One region of the Bacillus sp. SRI_025 genome, then DNA from elsewhere that is predicted to be linked to it. Evidence: riboswitches for the same ligand, from Rfam matches in the RefSeq annotation. Region 1 holds a riboswitch; each other region holds the start of a gene.
The links. A riboswitch is a leader RNA that binds a small molecule or an ion and turns the genes downstream of it on or off. The one in region 1 is predicted to bind S-adenosylmethionine.
Positions count from the first base shown of each region.

Region 2: it holds a riboswitch for S-adenosylmethionine, as region 1 does, so the genes downstream of both, mtnW (2,3-diketo-5-methylthiopentyl-1-phosphate enolase) here and AC20OE_RS00870 (methionine ABC transporter ATP-binding protein) in region 1, are expected to answer to the same signal.
Region 3: it holds a riboswitch for S-adenosylmethionine, as region 1 does, so the genes downstream of both, AC20OE_RS10850 (methionine biosynthesis PLP-dependent protein) here and AC20OE_RS00870 (methionine ABC transporter ATP-binding protein) in region 1, are expected to answer to the same signal.

Region 1 is NZ_JBYEGB010000001.1:155,796-161,190, reverse strand. It holds gene AC20OE_RS00890 (YusG family protein) at 1-208, shown strand, start outside; gene AC20OE_RS00885 (toprim domain-containing protein) at 340-684, shown strand; gene AC20OE_RS00880 (thioredoxin family protein) at 697-999, shown strand; gene AC20OE_RS00875 (SCP2 sterol-binding domain-containing protein) at 1,120-1,461, shown strand; SAM riboswitch class I at 1,564-1,672, shown strand; gene AC20OE_RS00870 (methionine ABC transporter ATP-binding protein) at 1,827-2,852, shown strand; gene AC20OE_RS00865 (methionine ABC transporter permease) at 2,845-3,513, shown strand; gene metQ (methionine ABC transporter substrate-binding lipoprotein MetQ) at 3,528-4,349, shown strand; gene AC20OE_RS00855 (carboxymuconolactone decarboxylase family protein) at 4,656-5,024, shown strand; gene AC20OE_RS00850 (YuzK family famiily protein) at 5,240-5,374, shown strand.
Region 2 is NZ_JBYEGB010000003.1:104,437-109,831, forward strand. It holds gene kinD (sporulation kinase KinD) at 1-469, shown strand, start outside; gene AC20OE_RS10185 (aspartyl-phosphate phosphatase Spo0E family protein) at 516-758, opposite strand; gene AC20OE_RS10190 (1,2-dihydroxy-3-keto-5-methylthiopentene dioxygenase) at 1,059-1,589, opposite strand; gene AC20OE_RS10195 (methylthioribulose 1-phosphate dehydratase) at 1,606-2,244, opposite strand; gene AC20OE_RS10200 (2-hydroxy-3-keto-5-methylthiopentenyl-1-phosphate phosphatase) at 2,208-2,903, opposite strand; gene mtnW (2,3-diketo-5-methylthiopentyl-1-phosphate enolase) at 2,903-4,123, opposite strand; SAM riboswitch class I at 4,226-4,327, opposite strand; gene AC20OE_RS10210 (pyridoxal phosphate-dependent aminotransferase) at 4,372-5,395, opposite strand, start outside.
Region 3 is NZ_JBYEGB010000003.1:225,551-230,945, reverse strand. It holds gene AC20OE_RS10875 (UvrD-helicase domain-containing protein) at 1-846, opposite strand, end outside; gene AC20OE_RS10870 (hypothetical protein) at 973-1,230, shown strand; gene AC20OE_RS10865 (GNAT family N-acetyltransferase) at 1,313-1,747, opposite strand; gene AC20OE_RS10860 (YjcG family protein) at 1,754-2,269, opposite strand; gene AC20OE_RS10855 (alpha/beta hydrolase) at 2,322-3,062, opposite strand; SAM riboswitch class I at 3,284-3,405, shown strand; gene AC20OE_RS10850 (methionine biosynthesis PLP-dependent protein) at 3,484-4,602, shown strand; gene metC (cystathionine beta-lyase) at 4,599-5,395, shown strand, end outside.

The DNA of each region.
Region 1 (5,395 bases):
AACAGAGCATGTCACTGGACGATTCAAAGAAAGCGGCATGGTGCTTTATCATCAAAATGAAGAGATTGGCACAATGATTAGTGAAAACCAATATGAGCTGAAATCGGGATATTCCTATGATCAAAATCGTTTTTATCGTCTAACGGATACGTTGACCGATGGGACAGAAAAATATGTAGACTGTGACGATGAAAATGGGTGGTGCTAATCACAGAGGAGACTGCAGTGAACAAAAACTGCAGTCTTTTTGATGACGAGGCGCCCAATCTTTACAACCTGGATGAAAGATTGTAATCTAAGGAAGAAGTGAATCAACGTCAAAAGGGCCGGGTGATCGTGATGAATGTCGAGATAGAAAAGGTCATCATTGTAGAAGGTAAAACAGATAAACAAAAGCTGAAAGAAGTCATAAGTGAACCTGTTACCATCATTTGCACCAATGGCACGATCAGTACATCGAAGCTGGACCAGCTTGTGGACGATTTAGTGGGGAAAGACGTTTACATACTAGCAGACAGTGACGATGCAGGCGACAAACTGCGGAAGCAATTTCGAAAAGAATTCCCTGAAGCACTTCATCTTTTTGTCGACAGAACGTACCGCGAAGTGGCCGCTTCACCGTCAGCCCACATTGCATCTATCCTATTAGCTGCAAACATTGATGTTCATTCGAAATATTTATGAGGGTGGACGTATATGAAAGAGATTGAAGAACACGAATTCAAAGAGATAGAGGACGATTTATTTCTTTTATACTTATATACACCGTTTTGTGGAACATGCCAGCTGGCAAAGAAAATGCTGGCAGTCGTAGACGCCATGCAGCCGGATGTACCATTTTACGAAAACAATTTAAACTACTCACCAGGCTTTGCAAAAGCATTTGAGATCGAGAGTGTTCCTTGCTTTCTACTTTTTAAAAAAGGAGAATTGGTGCAAAAAGGCTATGCCTTTCACTCAGTTCCATATCTTCATGAAATGATTGAAACCGCTAAATAAAGCGGTTTTTTGTCATATTTCAAGAAATTCATTTGAAAATTTGTCGAGTTATTTATAAAGGACAAGAAGATGTTTGTAGAGAAATGTTATGTATAACCAAATGACAGGGAGGTTATACATGTGGAAAATGTGAAAGCCCATGGTAACACAGGGCAGCGTTTATTATTAAAACCGCTGCTCTCATCATCATCCTTGAAGATTACATTTGAGGCGGAAACTGACTCTTGTACATTGATTGTGGATGAACGTGGTGAAGTGAAGAAACTACCTGCAATTGAGTTATCGGATCTCATCTTTTATGGTGAGAGGAAAGAGATTCTACAATTATTAGATGGAGATATGTCCTTACAGCAGTTAATCAGCAGAGGACAAGTCAAAGTCAAAGGGTCATTCCGTGCGCTCCTTAGACTAGAGGCAGTGCTTTGGCTGACGAACGGTTTTTTTCGAAAAATGATAACGTAGTTGTTTACTTGGAAATTAGCGATTTACAGCGTTGACATATCTCAGATAGCATGATATTCTACGTTAGTAAAAACATGAACATCACATAAAACAACATATTTTCTCTTATTAAGAGAGGTGGAGGGACGTGCCCTATGAAACCCGGCAACCGTCAGCATAGCTGAAATTGGTGCCAATTCACTCAAAGCCGCAGCGCTTTGAAAGATGAGAGAAAGGCGTAATTGACATAAAAGGCCTTTCTGCTTGCGTTGCAGTTAGGTCTTTTTTACTGACCTGACGTCAGGCTAGAGTCATGACAGAAAGAAGAATAAATAACGTATGTGATGGAAACCTATAGATTCAGCAAGAAAGCAGGTGATCAGACTGTGATTCATTTACAGAATGTATCAAAAACGTATCATTCAAAAAGCGGAAATGTTGATGCCGTGAAAGACGTCAACTTGGATATTGATAAAGGTGAAATATTCGGAATTATCGGGTATAGCGGTGCAGGAAAAAGCTCGCTTATTCGCCTATTAAACGGTCTGGAGCTGCCAACAGAAGGAATTGTTGAAGTGGCAGGCAACCGGATCAATGAAGTATCGAATGCGAAACTTCGGAAAGCAAGACAAGAAATCAGCATGATCTTCCAGCACTTTAATTTACTTTGGTCAAGAACGGTGAGACAAAACATTATGTTCCCGCTTGAGATCGCAGGTGTACCGACATCGAAACGGAGAGAACGTGCGAATGAACTGATTAAATTGGTCGGTTTAGAAGGAAAAGAAAATGCATACCCGTCTCAGCTGAGCGGCGGGCAAAAACAGCGTGTCGGCATTGCGAGAGCATTAGCGAATGATCCAAAGGTTCTTCTATGTGACGAAGCGACATCTGCGCTAGATCCGCAAACGACCGATTCAATCCTTGAGCTTTTGGCCGATATCAATAAACGGTTAGGGCTCACGATTGTGCTCATTACACATGAAATGCACGTCATTCGCAAAATTTGTCATCGCGTCGCAGTCATGGAAAATGGACGTATTGTCGAAGAAGGCGAAGTATTGCGCGTCTTCAGACAGCCGAAGGAAGAAATGACGAAGCGATTTGTGAAACAGCTTGCGGAACCAGAGGAAGCGAAAGAAACAATCGAGCACGTCCTAGAGCGAGTAAAAGAAGGTCAGGTCGTACGGTTGTCCTTTATCGGTGATTCTGCCGAGCAGCCACTGATCACAGAAATCATTCGATCGTTTCATGTCGATGTGAACATCCTTCAAGGGAAGATTTCTCAAACGCAGGAAGGCGCGTTTGGAACACTCTTTATCCACATTAATGGAGAAGAGACCGAGGTAGAAAAAGCCATCGCCTATATCCAAAGCAAACAGGTTGAAATCGAGGTGATGACATATGTTTGAGAAATGGTTTCCGAACGTTGATTTAGACGTCATCTGGAGTGCAACAGGAGAAACAGTTTATATGACACTGATTTCATTGGCATTTGCCTTTGTCATCGGGATTATCCTAGGGCTCCTGCTCTTCCTTACAGGAAAAGGCGGTCTTTGGGAAAATAAACCGATTAACACCGTCATTGGGGCAGTCGTCAATATTTTCAGATCGATTCCTTTTATCATTCTAATCATTCTATTATTAGGATTTACAAAACTCATTATGGGCACGATTCTTGGTCCAAATGCAGCACTCCCTGCCCTTGTCATAGGGTCAGCTCCATTCTATGCACGTCTTGTCGAAATTGCACTGCGTGAGGTAGACAAAGGAGTCATTGAAGCAGCACGATCAATGGGAGCAAAAACATCGACAATCATTTTCAAAGTATTGCTGCCAGAATCATTGCCAGCCCTTATTTCAGGTATTACCGTAACAGCGATTGCTCTAATTGGCTCTACTGCGATTGCAGGTGCAATTGGAGCAGGCGGACTTGGTGACCTCGCCTATGTGGAAGGGTACCAATCTGGTAATACAGATGTCACACTTGTAGCCACTGTGTTTATTCTCATCATCGTCTTTATTATTCAAATAATCGGTGATTTGATTACAAATAAAATTGATAAACGTTAAGGGAGGATTTATTCATGAAGAAATTGATTTTAAGTGCACTATTTCTAGCATTTGCAGGTATTTTAGCTGCGTGCGGTTCATCTAATAACGCAAGTGAAAGCAAAACCATTACGGTTGCCGCATCAAAAACGCCGCATGCCGAAATTCTTGAAGAAGCAAAACCACTTCTAAAAGAAAAAGGCTACGATTTAAAAGTGAAAGTACTTAGCGATTATAAAATGTACAACAAAGCGTTAGCTGAAAAAGAAGTGGATGCGAACTTTTTCCAACATATCCCTTACTTAAACGAAGAAAATAAATCAAACAAAGATTATAACCTAGTGAGTGCTGGTGCGGTTCACCTTGAGCCTTTCGGTATCTACTCTAAGAAATACAAATCAGTAAAAGATATTCCAAACGGCGGAACAATCATCATGACAAACAACGTAGCTGAACAAGGCCGTATGCTTGCCCTTCTGCAAAATGCTGGTGTCATCAAACTTGATCCAAAGGTTGATACAATCAACGCAACAGTAAAGAACATTAAAGAAAACCCAAAGAACCTAAAATTCAAAAAAATCGCGCCTGAATTAACTGCGAAAGCTTATGAAAACAGTGAAGGCGATGCTGTATTTATCAACGTCAACTATGCGATCCAAAATAAATTGAATCCGAAAAAAGATTCAATCGAACTTGAGCAAACAAAGAACAACCCATATGCAAACATCGTTGCGGTTCGCAAAGGTGACGAAAAATCAGATAAGATCAAGGCATTAATGGAAGTTCTTCACTCTGATAAAATCAAAGAATTCATCGACAAAAAATATGACGGTGCAGTATTGCCTGTATCTGAATAACAACATTTCAACCTCGCTTCTTTCAAAGCGAGGTTTCAGCATGTAGACAAACCCTCGCATTCTTTGTCAGTTCTGCGCTCCGGTGCTCACGAATGTCAAATTCGCTCTGCTCCGGTACTCGCCCTTCCTAGAATGCAAAGGTTTTCTATCACGCTGAAAGGAAGACAAAGGGCTAAAATAAAGATCATTTTAGCCCTTTGTCAACAATCTGCAACCTCGCTTCTTTCAAAGCGAGGTTTTTTGTGTATTTTTTCAAATCTCGCTCATAATAAAAACGTACAAATGACCTGAAGGGATGGAATCAAAATGAATGAACAGCATATGAGCGGATCCATGCAGCAATCACTGACTGATTATAAAACCGCAATGGGTGAATTCCAGAAGAAAATGCCGGTGTTTGGAAAGAAATTTAATGAATTTACGGAGCAGTGCTTTCAAAGCGATTCATTAACGCAAAAGGAAAAACAAATGATTGCCCTCGGCATCAGTATTCACGCGCAGGATGAATACTGCATGATTTATCATACAAAGGGAGCGCTCGATCAAGGGGCGACAGAAGAGAATTTGCTGGAGGTTGTCAGCGTGGCGGCAGCTTTTGGCGGCGGAGCAGCACTAAGCCAAGGAATCACTGTCGTTCAGCAATGTATTGATGAATTTGGAGGACAGACGCATTAAAAGAAGGAAAACAAGGTATTTTTCCATATCACGGAGTTGAGTACTTCTCAACCGAATGTGTGAGAAAATATGACGTCATAGAGCGTCATATCCCTTTTGAGTGAAGCCGCATACGTTTGCTACAATAAAGCTATACTCAAGGAAGGGAATGGTTTATTATTTGTTCGGACCATAGTACACTGGGATTGGATTATACCGCCGAGATGGAAAAGGCCATGCATCAAGCTCATGGCATGAGCTATGCAGAGTACGAAAGAGACCATGACTTAAGGATGAAAGTGGAATATAAACGAGAGCAGTCCTATCGAGATGAGAAAAGACAGCTCGCAAAAATGAATATAAGAGGCTAATAATAGCTGAGGGGCGGGGAG
Region 2 (5,395 bases), on a different contig from region 1:
ACCAACGGCAGAAAAATGGCAGAATAACTCTGTTAAAGAAATTGTAAGTGAGATCATGCCGATCGTTTTCTCTGAGGCAAACCTTTATAATGTCGAAGTGGACCTACAAATCAATACGATTCAAGATGTGGGCGTGTATTGCACGAAGGATCATATTAAACAAGTCGTTTTAAATGTAGCAAAGAACTCTTTAGAAGCGATGCCAAACGGCGGTCATTTGAAGATTGTGATCGAAGCTGAAAAAGAACATGTCATCATTAAAGTAGCGGATACAGGTGAAGGCATACCAGAAGAGATGTTAAAGCACATCTTCCTCCCCTTTATTACGTCGAAGGAAAAAGGCACGGGTCTTGGGCTTGTCGTGTGTAAACGAATCATTTCGATGTATGGCGGAACAATTGATATTCATAGCGAAGTGAATAAAGGAACGACTGTTATGATCATGCTTCCTTCTGCTCACTCAGCATAGCTGAAGATGTCAGCCGGTTTTGCTTATGCAAGACCGGTTTTTCATGTCAATAAGAGGGGCGGTTCACAGATAAAAGACTCATTTGAGACACAAGATCATGAAAGGAGGGGGCAGATTGTTTCTCATGAAAAAGAAGATGCTGATACTCATTCATCAGGTTGTCCAGTTCTTGACTATATTTAATTGTCATCTCACCAGTGTACCCTTCCACTTGAGCAGCTTCTACCATCTGTTTTCTCTTCTCATCAATGGACATCAGCAATTGTTCTTTCCTTACATAAATATTCATGATCTCAGCTCCCGCAATGATTTCGACTGTCTATGCTCAAAATGATCCGACACCAAAATTATACTTTATTTGTAAATTAAATTAAATATGCTTATTTTATTTAATTTTTTACAGCCTAAAGACCTTTTACCCAATCAAATTTGGGGGTAAACTTCAAATTTGGACAGGACTGTCACATTGATTAAACAGAATTTTATCCTATACAGAAGATCAAAATCAACTATTTTCTTTCACATTTTATGTCTAATTTCCTAAAAAAAAGCTGATCTTCCGCCTCATGCGGAATGATCAGCTCTATCATTAAACCGTTTCTTCCTCGTAAATTGGCACCCAGCCCTCAGTTGTGACAAATATGCGAACTGCGACCACTTTGCGATCCTCTTGAAGTGTAAAGTAATGACGGATGTTTGGCGGAACAGAAATTAAATCACCTGGGTTCAATCTTACATCAAAAAAGACGCCATCCTTGCCTTGAATAGCAAAGATTCCGTGCCCGCTCACAATAAAGCGTACTTCATCATCTGTATGGTGATGCTCACGTTTAAAGTTTTGGAGCAGCTCATCAAGATTTGGCGTGGCATCAGATAATGAAATCACATCCTGCGCTTTGTACCCTCTTTTTTCAGAAATACTTTGGATTTCCTTTTGGAAAACAGTCAAAATCTCTTCCTTTTCCTCATCGGTTAAATCATACTTTTCTGATAAACGGTTTGGCAGCTTTTCAATATCCCAATGCTCATAAATAACCCCTTGGTTTTCTAAATATGATGCAACCTCTTGCTCGTTCTCAAGTAATGTGTTCTCTTCATTGTGAATCAAAATCGTCGCCATGTGCTTTTCCTCCTTTTTATCTTACAAGCTGCTGTTGATACAGCGCTAATTTTAAGTGATAGCTAAATAAAAATTCATATGCTTCTAATACTCGTTTTGCTTCAAAGGCTGTTTTTCCCCAGACCGTGATGCCATGATTGCGAATGAGTACAGCACCAGATGACGCCTCTAGTGTCAGATGTTTGGCAAATTGCTCTGCAAGATGCGGAATATGAGCTGGATTTTCAATAATCGGAATCGACACTTCTGCATCCTCTTCCCAATAACCAAGCGCTTTGATGATTTCGTTGCCTTTAAAACGAATCTCTCCCTTATCCCCATACAGCTCTGACATCACATTATTATCAATGGTGTGGACATGGAGACAGCAGCCTGCTTTCGTCCGTTCATACACGTACGTGTGAAGCAGTGTTTCAGCTGATGGCCTAAGCGTCTCGTTCGGATCATGGGGCTGGCCTGCCGCATTTACTAGCACAAAATCTTCATTTGTTTCTTTTCGTTTATCTTTGCCGCTTGCCGTCACCAAAAACGTGATTGGATCATCCGACACCTTGATCGATAAATTACCGCTTGTTCCGAAAAACCAGTCTCTTTGGGCCAGTTCACGTTTAACGTCTGCTAGCTCCTGCCAGCGTTTGCTCTTTGCGTCTGCCATTCCTTCACTTCCTTTATTTGAACAAATTGCGCGTGTAGATCAACAAATGTGTCAAACTCCTTATGTACGAGCCCGAGCTCTTGACATTCATTGAGCAAGTAGTCGCGCGCAAACGTAAGATCTGCATGTTTCGCCGCCTCCACATCAGTCACTGAATCTCCGATCATGATGATGAAATCATCCTCATGAGTCAGGTTTCGAATGATTGAGGGCTTGCAGCATCCGCATCCATTTTGACATTGCGTATCGCAGGCATGCGGCCATTCAATCTGAATATGCTCTTCCCCAAATGATGCATGATTGCAATAAATATCGTCTCGATCGACAATGCCTTCGAGGATGGGGTAGACAAAAAAGTCCATCCCCCCACTAAGTACATAGAAAGGAATGTCTGCTTTTTTTACCTCATCCACAAATTCCTTAAATCCTTCTCGAATCTCTGTATCCTCTAAAATAAATGATTGAATGGCTTCCTTCTGATCACTTGTCAGTAATTGAAACATCTGCCCGACGCCTTCTTGAATGGTAATTTCCTTTGACAGGACACCATCCTTCAGTTTCGTCCATTCACTCGGTGCAAACTGTTTCATGATGCGGATGATATTATCATTTTTTGTAATTGTTCCATCAAAATCACAACACACAATTGGTTTTTTCATTATTCTGCTACCCTTCCCCAAAGATCAAGTGCCGCTTTTAAGTCTTGGCAGGAAGCCGCCTTATCTTGGATAGACTCTTCCTGTATAACGGCATCAATGATCGAACGAAATGCCTTCCCTCCGCCGATGGCTCCCCGCGGATGTCCGTGAATGCCTCCACCTGCGTTAATCACATGATCAATTCCAAAATCTTTGATCAATACTGGAACCATTCCTGGATGAATGCCTGCTGACGGGACAGGGAATGTTTTTTGAACCGTATCCTCTTTCACGCAAGCTTCATAGATTCCAAGGGCATCCTTTTTCGGAAGTGCAACCGATCCATAAGGTGAGGGAAAGAGGCTCAGATCAGCGCCAGCATATCGGTTTAATTTGCCTAAAAGAAGAGAATGCGAGAATCCATATTCAGTAGAGGATGTCAATGCACCACTCACTGCGGGATGCGCCATAATAGGCAGTGGAATATCTGGATCCTCAGCTAAGCTTTGCATGACATCAAGACCGTAAGCAAAGACATTGAATAAGAGCGCATCTGCTCCAAGTTCAGCGGCCTTTCTCGCTCGATCCCTCAGGTCAAAGGTTCTGCCCGTTAAATTGACAGCATACAGCGTGCGGTGTCCTGTCTCTTCATAGATTTCTTTTAAAATCTCTTTTCCTTCTTTGATTCGCTCTTCAAAAGGAGCTAATGGACTTTCAAATAAAATTTCATCGTCTTTGATGAGGTCAACCTCGCCTAATGCCTGTAAACGGAGCTGCTCTTTTAAATCCTGCATATCACGGCCGATAACACCTTTAAAAATACTCATCAATAATGGACGATCAAATACATTTACCTTATTTCGTATGCCATCAATTCCAAATGCCGGTCCTGGCAGGCTTTTTTTAAATTCTTCAGAAAATTGGATATCGACTAGCTTCACTTTTCCGTCTAGTGAAAGCTTTCCAAAAATCGTCGTGAAAACAGCTGGTAAATCTGCTGAAAAGTTTGCCTCAGGATAAGCAATGGTCACCTCTGATTGATAAAGGCCATTTTCGGCTGGAGCAGCCTTTTCTAATACTTTTTCAACTCGGCCTTTATGCTTTTGAAGCTGCTCCTTTTTGAGCTGAGGCAAATCCGTCCATGATCCAACTGTTAAACCAAGCGCGATCTGCTCCGCTTTTCGATTTATTTGTTCATCCTCTCGATGTGTTAATACGTATGTTGCCAGTAATTCACTCACTAGGAATCCCCTTTCGATTGCATCATGCATATGTTCAATAAAAAAACCTCTTCAAGTGCTTCTTGAGCGCCTTAAAGAGGTTATTTCGTGTTATTCATCCGAATCTTATCTCTCAGCGCTTGCTGCAAGAATTAGCACCGTGCTTCATGGAAGTCGGTTGCCGGGCTTCATTGGGCTAGTCCCTCTGCCTACTCTTGATAAGAATATTCAATTTTCTTAAATATTGCCTGAATTATCGCACCATTTTTTTATGTTGTCAATGGCTTTTTTTCAAACAGCTTCAAGGCAGCGATGCGCTGAGCAGCTTCTTGTAACCGCTCCTCGCTTGTTAGAAGCCCTACTCTCACGTACCCTTCACCGTGAGCACCAAAGCCATTACCTGGCGCTACAACAACATGCGCTTTTTCTAATAATAAATCAGAAAAGGCTTCAGATGTATATCCTTCTGGCACCTTTAACCAAGCAAAAAATGATCCCTTTGGAGCACTGACTTCCCAGCCAATTTCTTTGCAGGCAGCTATCCACACATTCCGTCTTTTCTCATATCGGTCATTTTGCACCCGTACGCACGTTTGATCGCTTAATAGGGCTTCCGCTGCTGCATCTTGCGTGGCTTTAAACAACGAGACAAACAAATGATCCTGATAAAGCTCAATCGCTTCAATAACAGACGGATTACCTGCTGCAAATCCTACTCTCCACCCTGCCATATTGTACGTTTTAGACAATGTGTAAATTTCTATTCCCGTCTCTTTCGCTCCATCTACTTGCAGAAAGCTGATCGGCTTTTCTCCATCAAATCCAATGCCGCCATATGCAAAATCATGAACAACACAAAGCTTGTGATCTTTCGCAAATGTCACGGTTTCTTCAAAAAATGAACGGCTTGCCGTAGCCCCCGTCGGATTGTTGGGGTAATTTAAGTACATTAATTTCGCCTTTTTCTTATCATCCTCAGGCAGCAAATCGTAGTCAGGTAAAAAATCATTTTTTTCAAGAAGTGGCATGGTCACCATATGAGCTCCAGCAAGTACAGCACCTGACCAATAATCAGGATAACCTGGGTCAGGGACGAGAAGCGTATCACCCGGATTCAGCAGGCATTGAGGCAGCTCAACAAGCCCTGCTTTCCCGCCAAATAAAATCGCAATTTCCGTCTTTGGATCAAGCGTAACGCCATATTCTCTTTCATAAAAAGCGGCAGCGGCCTTTTTTAATTTCGCTGTTCCACGGAATGAGGAGTATTGATGATTTTCAGGTTTTGCTACCGCT
Region 3 (5,395 bases), on a different contig from region 1:
CCAATAGCCGATGGATTGCAGCACTTGATCAGTAGGGTAGTCTTTCTCATCAAGTCCTTCATTCATTATGGCTTTTCGAATGTATTGCTCCTTTTGCCAGTCAAACTTTATCAGATGCTGGCCGTTCCATTTATTTGCGTCATCGTGAAGCAGCATTTTATAAAAAAGACTGTGGAAGGTGCCTGTCACCACTTGGCTGGCTTGTGAAGGATGAAGCTGGTATTGCTTGCGCAGTCTTTCTTTCATCTCACTGCTCGCTTTTGTAGTAAAAGTTACGAGTAAAATATGGTGAGCAGGAATATGATGATGGGACATGAGATAAGCCGCTCTAGCCGTCAGGACTCTTGTTTTCCCGCTGCCGGCACCAGCCAGCACAAGCATCGGACCATCTAAATGTGTGACAGCTTGAAGCTGCGGTGTGCTAAAGGTGATATGCGGGAAGAGGTCGATCGTATGAACTTGTTCATTTTCTTCTAAATGTAAGGCGTCGCTAAATTGAATCGACTTTGGTTCCTGCCAGTCATATGATTCGCTAGTTTGCGAGATGATCTGTTTGCCGGTTGGAAAACGGAAGCCGCCAAGTTCTTTATAGGAAGCCTTTTCCTCCTGTTCAGCCGTTTGATTATGATCTGCTTGTTCTTCAGCTTGTTCACAAATCTCTTGCTGAGACATGTGCTTATGAATAAAGGCAGGTTCATCATGTATATTTAATCTAAAAAAGACCGGTTGTCCGCAATATGGGCAGAATAATTGTCCTTTTTTTCCCTCGTCATGGAGGAATTGATAATGTTCTCTCGAATACGTATGTAATGAGATCGTTCGATCATGTCGTCGTGCGCATTTCAAAGCTAGTCCTCCAATAGTCAATCAATCTTAAAATGAAACACATCTAATCATATCAAATGAGGCGTGTTTCAAACAGTCATAATTAGGGAATAGTAGAGTAAGAGAGAAGCAAAGGAGGCGTTCTTGATGGGATATATAGCCCCGATTCAGCCGGATCTGTATTTTCAATATATCAATCGTCCAGCTCCTCAGGATAAAGAAGACTACGCGAAAGTAACAAAGGTTACTCGCACCTTTCATGACAAGATTTACAGAGAGCTGGAGAAAAAAGAGGACTTAGTGACAGAAGCGGAAACGAAAGTACAGCAAAAAAAGCGGGAACGCTTTGTACGAGATATGTTTATGGAGGAAGGAAAAGGCGTTCATATCAATACGTATATATAAATGATTGCGCTTTCTTCCATTGGCGAACGATAATGAAAAAGAAAAAGCCAGGGCATCTTGAATGCTCTGGCTTTTCTTTTGGTCAAACAGACAGTGTTTTTGTCATTTTGACATGGGTGATTCCAGCTTCTTCAAACGGTTCAGAAACCGCTTTGTAGCCTTTCTTTTCGTAGAAAGGAAGCGCATGGACTTGGGCATGCATCACCGCTTCTTTTGCTCCATTAGCAATTGCTTCTGTTTCTAGCGCCTCTAATAGCTTGAGGCCAAGGCCGAAGGAGCGCGCCTCTTTTAACACACAAATTCTTTCTAGCTTTGCCTTTGATCCCTCAATGATCCGCAGTCTAGCGGCCGCCTGAGGCTTTTTGTCATCATTGTAAATGACAAAATGGGTGGCTTTGTCCTCTAGTTCATCTATTTCGATCTCTACTGGAACTTCTTGTTCTTTGACGAATACTTCTTTTCGAACGTAATATGCATCTTCTCGTTGTGTTTGTTCTGTTGCGATGACTGTTTTCAAATGTCTTTAACCCTCTTCTCCTAAAATAAATGTTTCATAGACGGTCCAAGATCCGTTTTCTAATTGATATAAAAGGTGGAAGCGATCCACTGTTTCTTCATGGTCAATCTTTCTCAGCTTTAATGTACCAAGTACGTCTGAATGCTCATCATCTGATAGTTTTTGAGCCACTGTCACATGCGGAACAAAGGCATATTCAGGTGTACCAGCCAGTGGCTCTGCGTACAATCTTTCATTGAGCGCCATGATGTCCTCGTTCGGTTCTACTTTCATATAAATGACGTTGTTTACAGGAGCGAATGAACTGAATTTTTTAATACGTAACGTAATAGGAGAAGCATTTTTTGCATAATCTCTTAACGTTGAGACGACCTCAGCCGCTTCTAGATCCGTTAATTCAAAAGGTGTTCTTAATGTTAAATGAGGCGGTATGAGTGCATAGTTCGGATCATAACGCTTCCGGTAAGAGTTCGCAATATCTTGCAATTTTTTTGATGGAAATATAACAACTCCGTATTTCATCATGTTCCCTCCTGAATAAGAAAGTATTTATTATTATTTATTATAACAAAATTCAGTTGATTAACGAATATGGGAGCATTCTTTTTAACGAAGGCGCAATGAGCGGCTGCCAATACGTCCATTTATGATCCCCTTCGAATGTCTCAAATAAATAATCCGCTCCAGATTGTTCAAGAAGGGCCTTTAAATCATCATTCGGCTGAACAAAATCAAGCACCTGGCCATCTGTTGTTTTCACAGCGGTTTCCTCCAGCCCAATTTGATGGATAATCGCATAATGAGAAAGGGCTGTCGACTGTTTGACGGCTTCTAGAACCGACTCGTCAACATAAGGGGACTGCAAAATCAGCCCGCCAAATAAAGAAGGATAATCAATGGCTGTCATGAGGGAAATCGTCGCACCCAGTGAATCACCAATAAACGTACGTCCTGATCCAATTTGATAGGTTGGATAGTGTTCATCAATATAAGGAACCAGTTCATTAGCTAAAAAGCGTTTATACGCTTCAAACTTTGTGCCGTCTGGATGATACGTGTTCCGTCTCTCCGTAACATTTTCATAAGGGACACCAATGATAATCGAGCGTTCCATTTCTTTGTTCTGCATCAATTCTTCTGCCTGTCTGCCTATTTTGCCTAGGCGGAAATAATCATGACCATCCTGGGCAATGATGACATGATATGTATAAAGGGGGGAGTAATTGACTGGCAAATAGATCAAAATAGTCATGTCCGCCCCAAGTTCTTTTGACTGTAAGGTTTCTTCTTGAATGATTCCTGTTTTCTTCACCATAATCCATTCCTCCAGCTAACCAAATTCATCATAAAGTGAAACGTTTCCATTCATTGTAACACGAAAAACAGCGTTGTTCCTATATGCTAACATGCAATCAAACCGTATAACATCGATTCTGTTATAAAATACAGAAAATTTTAATTAATCATGACATTTCCCCTTGAAAAATGAGATTTAATGGGTTACAGTATTAAGAATTAGAACAGACAGACAACACATTCTTATCGTGAGAGGTGGAGGGACTGGCCCTTTGAAACCTCAGCAACCGGTATGCATCACTTCATGTGATGTACCAAGGTGCTAAATCCAGCAAGCAGCTTTTTTGCTTGGAAGATAAGAGGAAGCGATTAAACCCCTTCTTCTTATGAAGAAGGGGTTTTCTGTTTTGAAATCAGATTTTTACTTAGGATGGTGTCAAATGACAGAACATGTGGAAACGAAATTAGCGCAGATTGGAAACCGTAGCGAAGAGGTGACTGGCACTGTCAGTCCTCCCGTTTACCTTTCGACAGCATACAGACATAGAGGTATAGGGGAATCTACAGGATTTGATTATATTCGAACGAAAAACCCAACAAGACAGCTCGTAGAGGATGCAATTGCTTCACTCGAAGAAGGGACGGCCGGTTTTGCCTTCAGTTCGGGAATGGCTGCGATTCAAACGATTATGGCTCTATTTGAAAGTGGAGATGAACTCATCGTCTCTTCAGACCTATATGGCGGTACATACCGTTTGTTTGAAAACGAATGGAAAAAATACGGCTTACGTTTTCTTTATGATGATTTTTCAGATGAAGACTGTTTACGCTCTAAAATCACGCCAAACACAAAAGCGGTCTTTATTGAAACACCGACAAATCCACTGATGCAGGAAGCAGATATTCAAAAAATAGCGAAGATTGCAAAAGAACATGGCGCTTTGGTGATTGTCGATAATACTTTTTACACACCGGTCTTGCAAAAGCCGATTACGCTTGGAGCAGACATTGTCATTCATAGCGCAACCAAATATTTAGGCGGACATAATGATGTTCTTGCAGGGCTTGTGGTGACAAAAGGAGAGCAGCTGTCTGAAGACATGTTCCAGCATCAAAACGCGATTGGAGCGGTTCTATCACCATTTGACTCATGGCTTTTAATGAGAGGAATGAAAACGCTGGCTCTTAGAATGCGTCAGCACGAGGCAAATGCGAAGGAGCTGGCTGAGTTTTTAAAGAAACAGCCAGAAATTCAAGATGTGCTTTATCCAGGAAAGGGAGGCATGCTGTCATTTCGAGTAGCTAAAGAGGACTGGGTCAATCCATTTTTAAAGCAGCTAAAAACGATTTGTTTTGCTGAAAGCCTTGGCGGAGTCGAAAGCTTCATTACGTATCCTGCAACGCAAACGCACATGGATATCCCAGAAGAAATTCGCATTGCAAACGGTGTATGTAACAAGCTGCTCCGTTTCTCTGTTGGCATCGAGCATGTAGATGACCTGAAAGCAGACCTGAAACAGGCACTATCACAAGTAAAAGAGGAGGTACACGCCAAATGACCACACACGATTGGACACTCGAAACACAACTCGTTCATAATGCGTTTAAAACAGACCGTTCAACAGGTGCAGTCAGTGTACCGATTCAGCATGCATCCACATTTCATCAAAGCAGCTTCGATGAATTTGGTCAATATGACTACTCGAGATCGGGGACTCCGACACGTCAAGCATTAGAGGATACGATTGCGGCGCTGGAAGGAGGAACGAGAGGGCTTGCCTTTGCATCAGGCATGGCAGCCATTTCAACTGCTTTTCTTCTATTATCTAAGGGAGATCATGTGCTTGTCACAAGAGATGTGTATGGCGGGACTTTCCGAATGATCACTCAAGTTCTGTCGAGATTTGGAATTGAGCATACCTTTGTGGATATGACGGATTTGAATGAAGTCAAAAGAGGCATTCAATCGAATACAAAGGTCATTTACATGGAAACACCGTCAAATCCAACACTAGGCATTACAGATATTGAAGGTGTCGTACAGATTGCGAAAGAGCATGACTGTTTGACTTTCTTAGATAATACGTTTTTAACGCCTGCCCTTCAGCGTCCGCTGGACCTTGGTGTGGATGTTGTTCTGCATAGTGCAACGAAATTTTTAAGCGGCCACAGTGATGTGCTGTCAGGCTTAGCCGTGGTAAAAGATGAGAAGCTGGGAGAGGAACTCTATTCACTGCAAAACTCCTTCGGTGCGGTTCTTGGCGTGCAGGACTGCTGGCTTGTGTTAAGAGGGTTAAAAACCCTTCAGGTGAGATTAGAAAAAGCAAGCCAAACGGCCTTCGAACTAGCTTC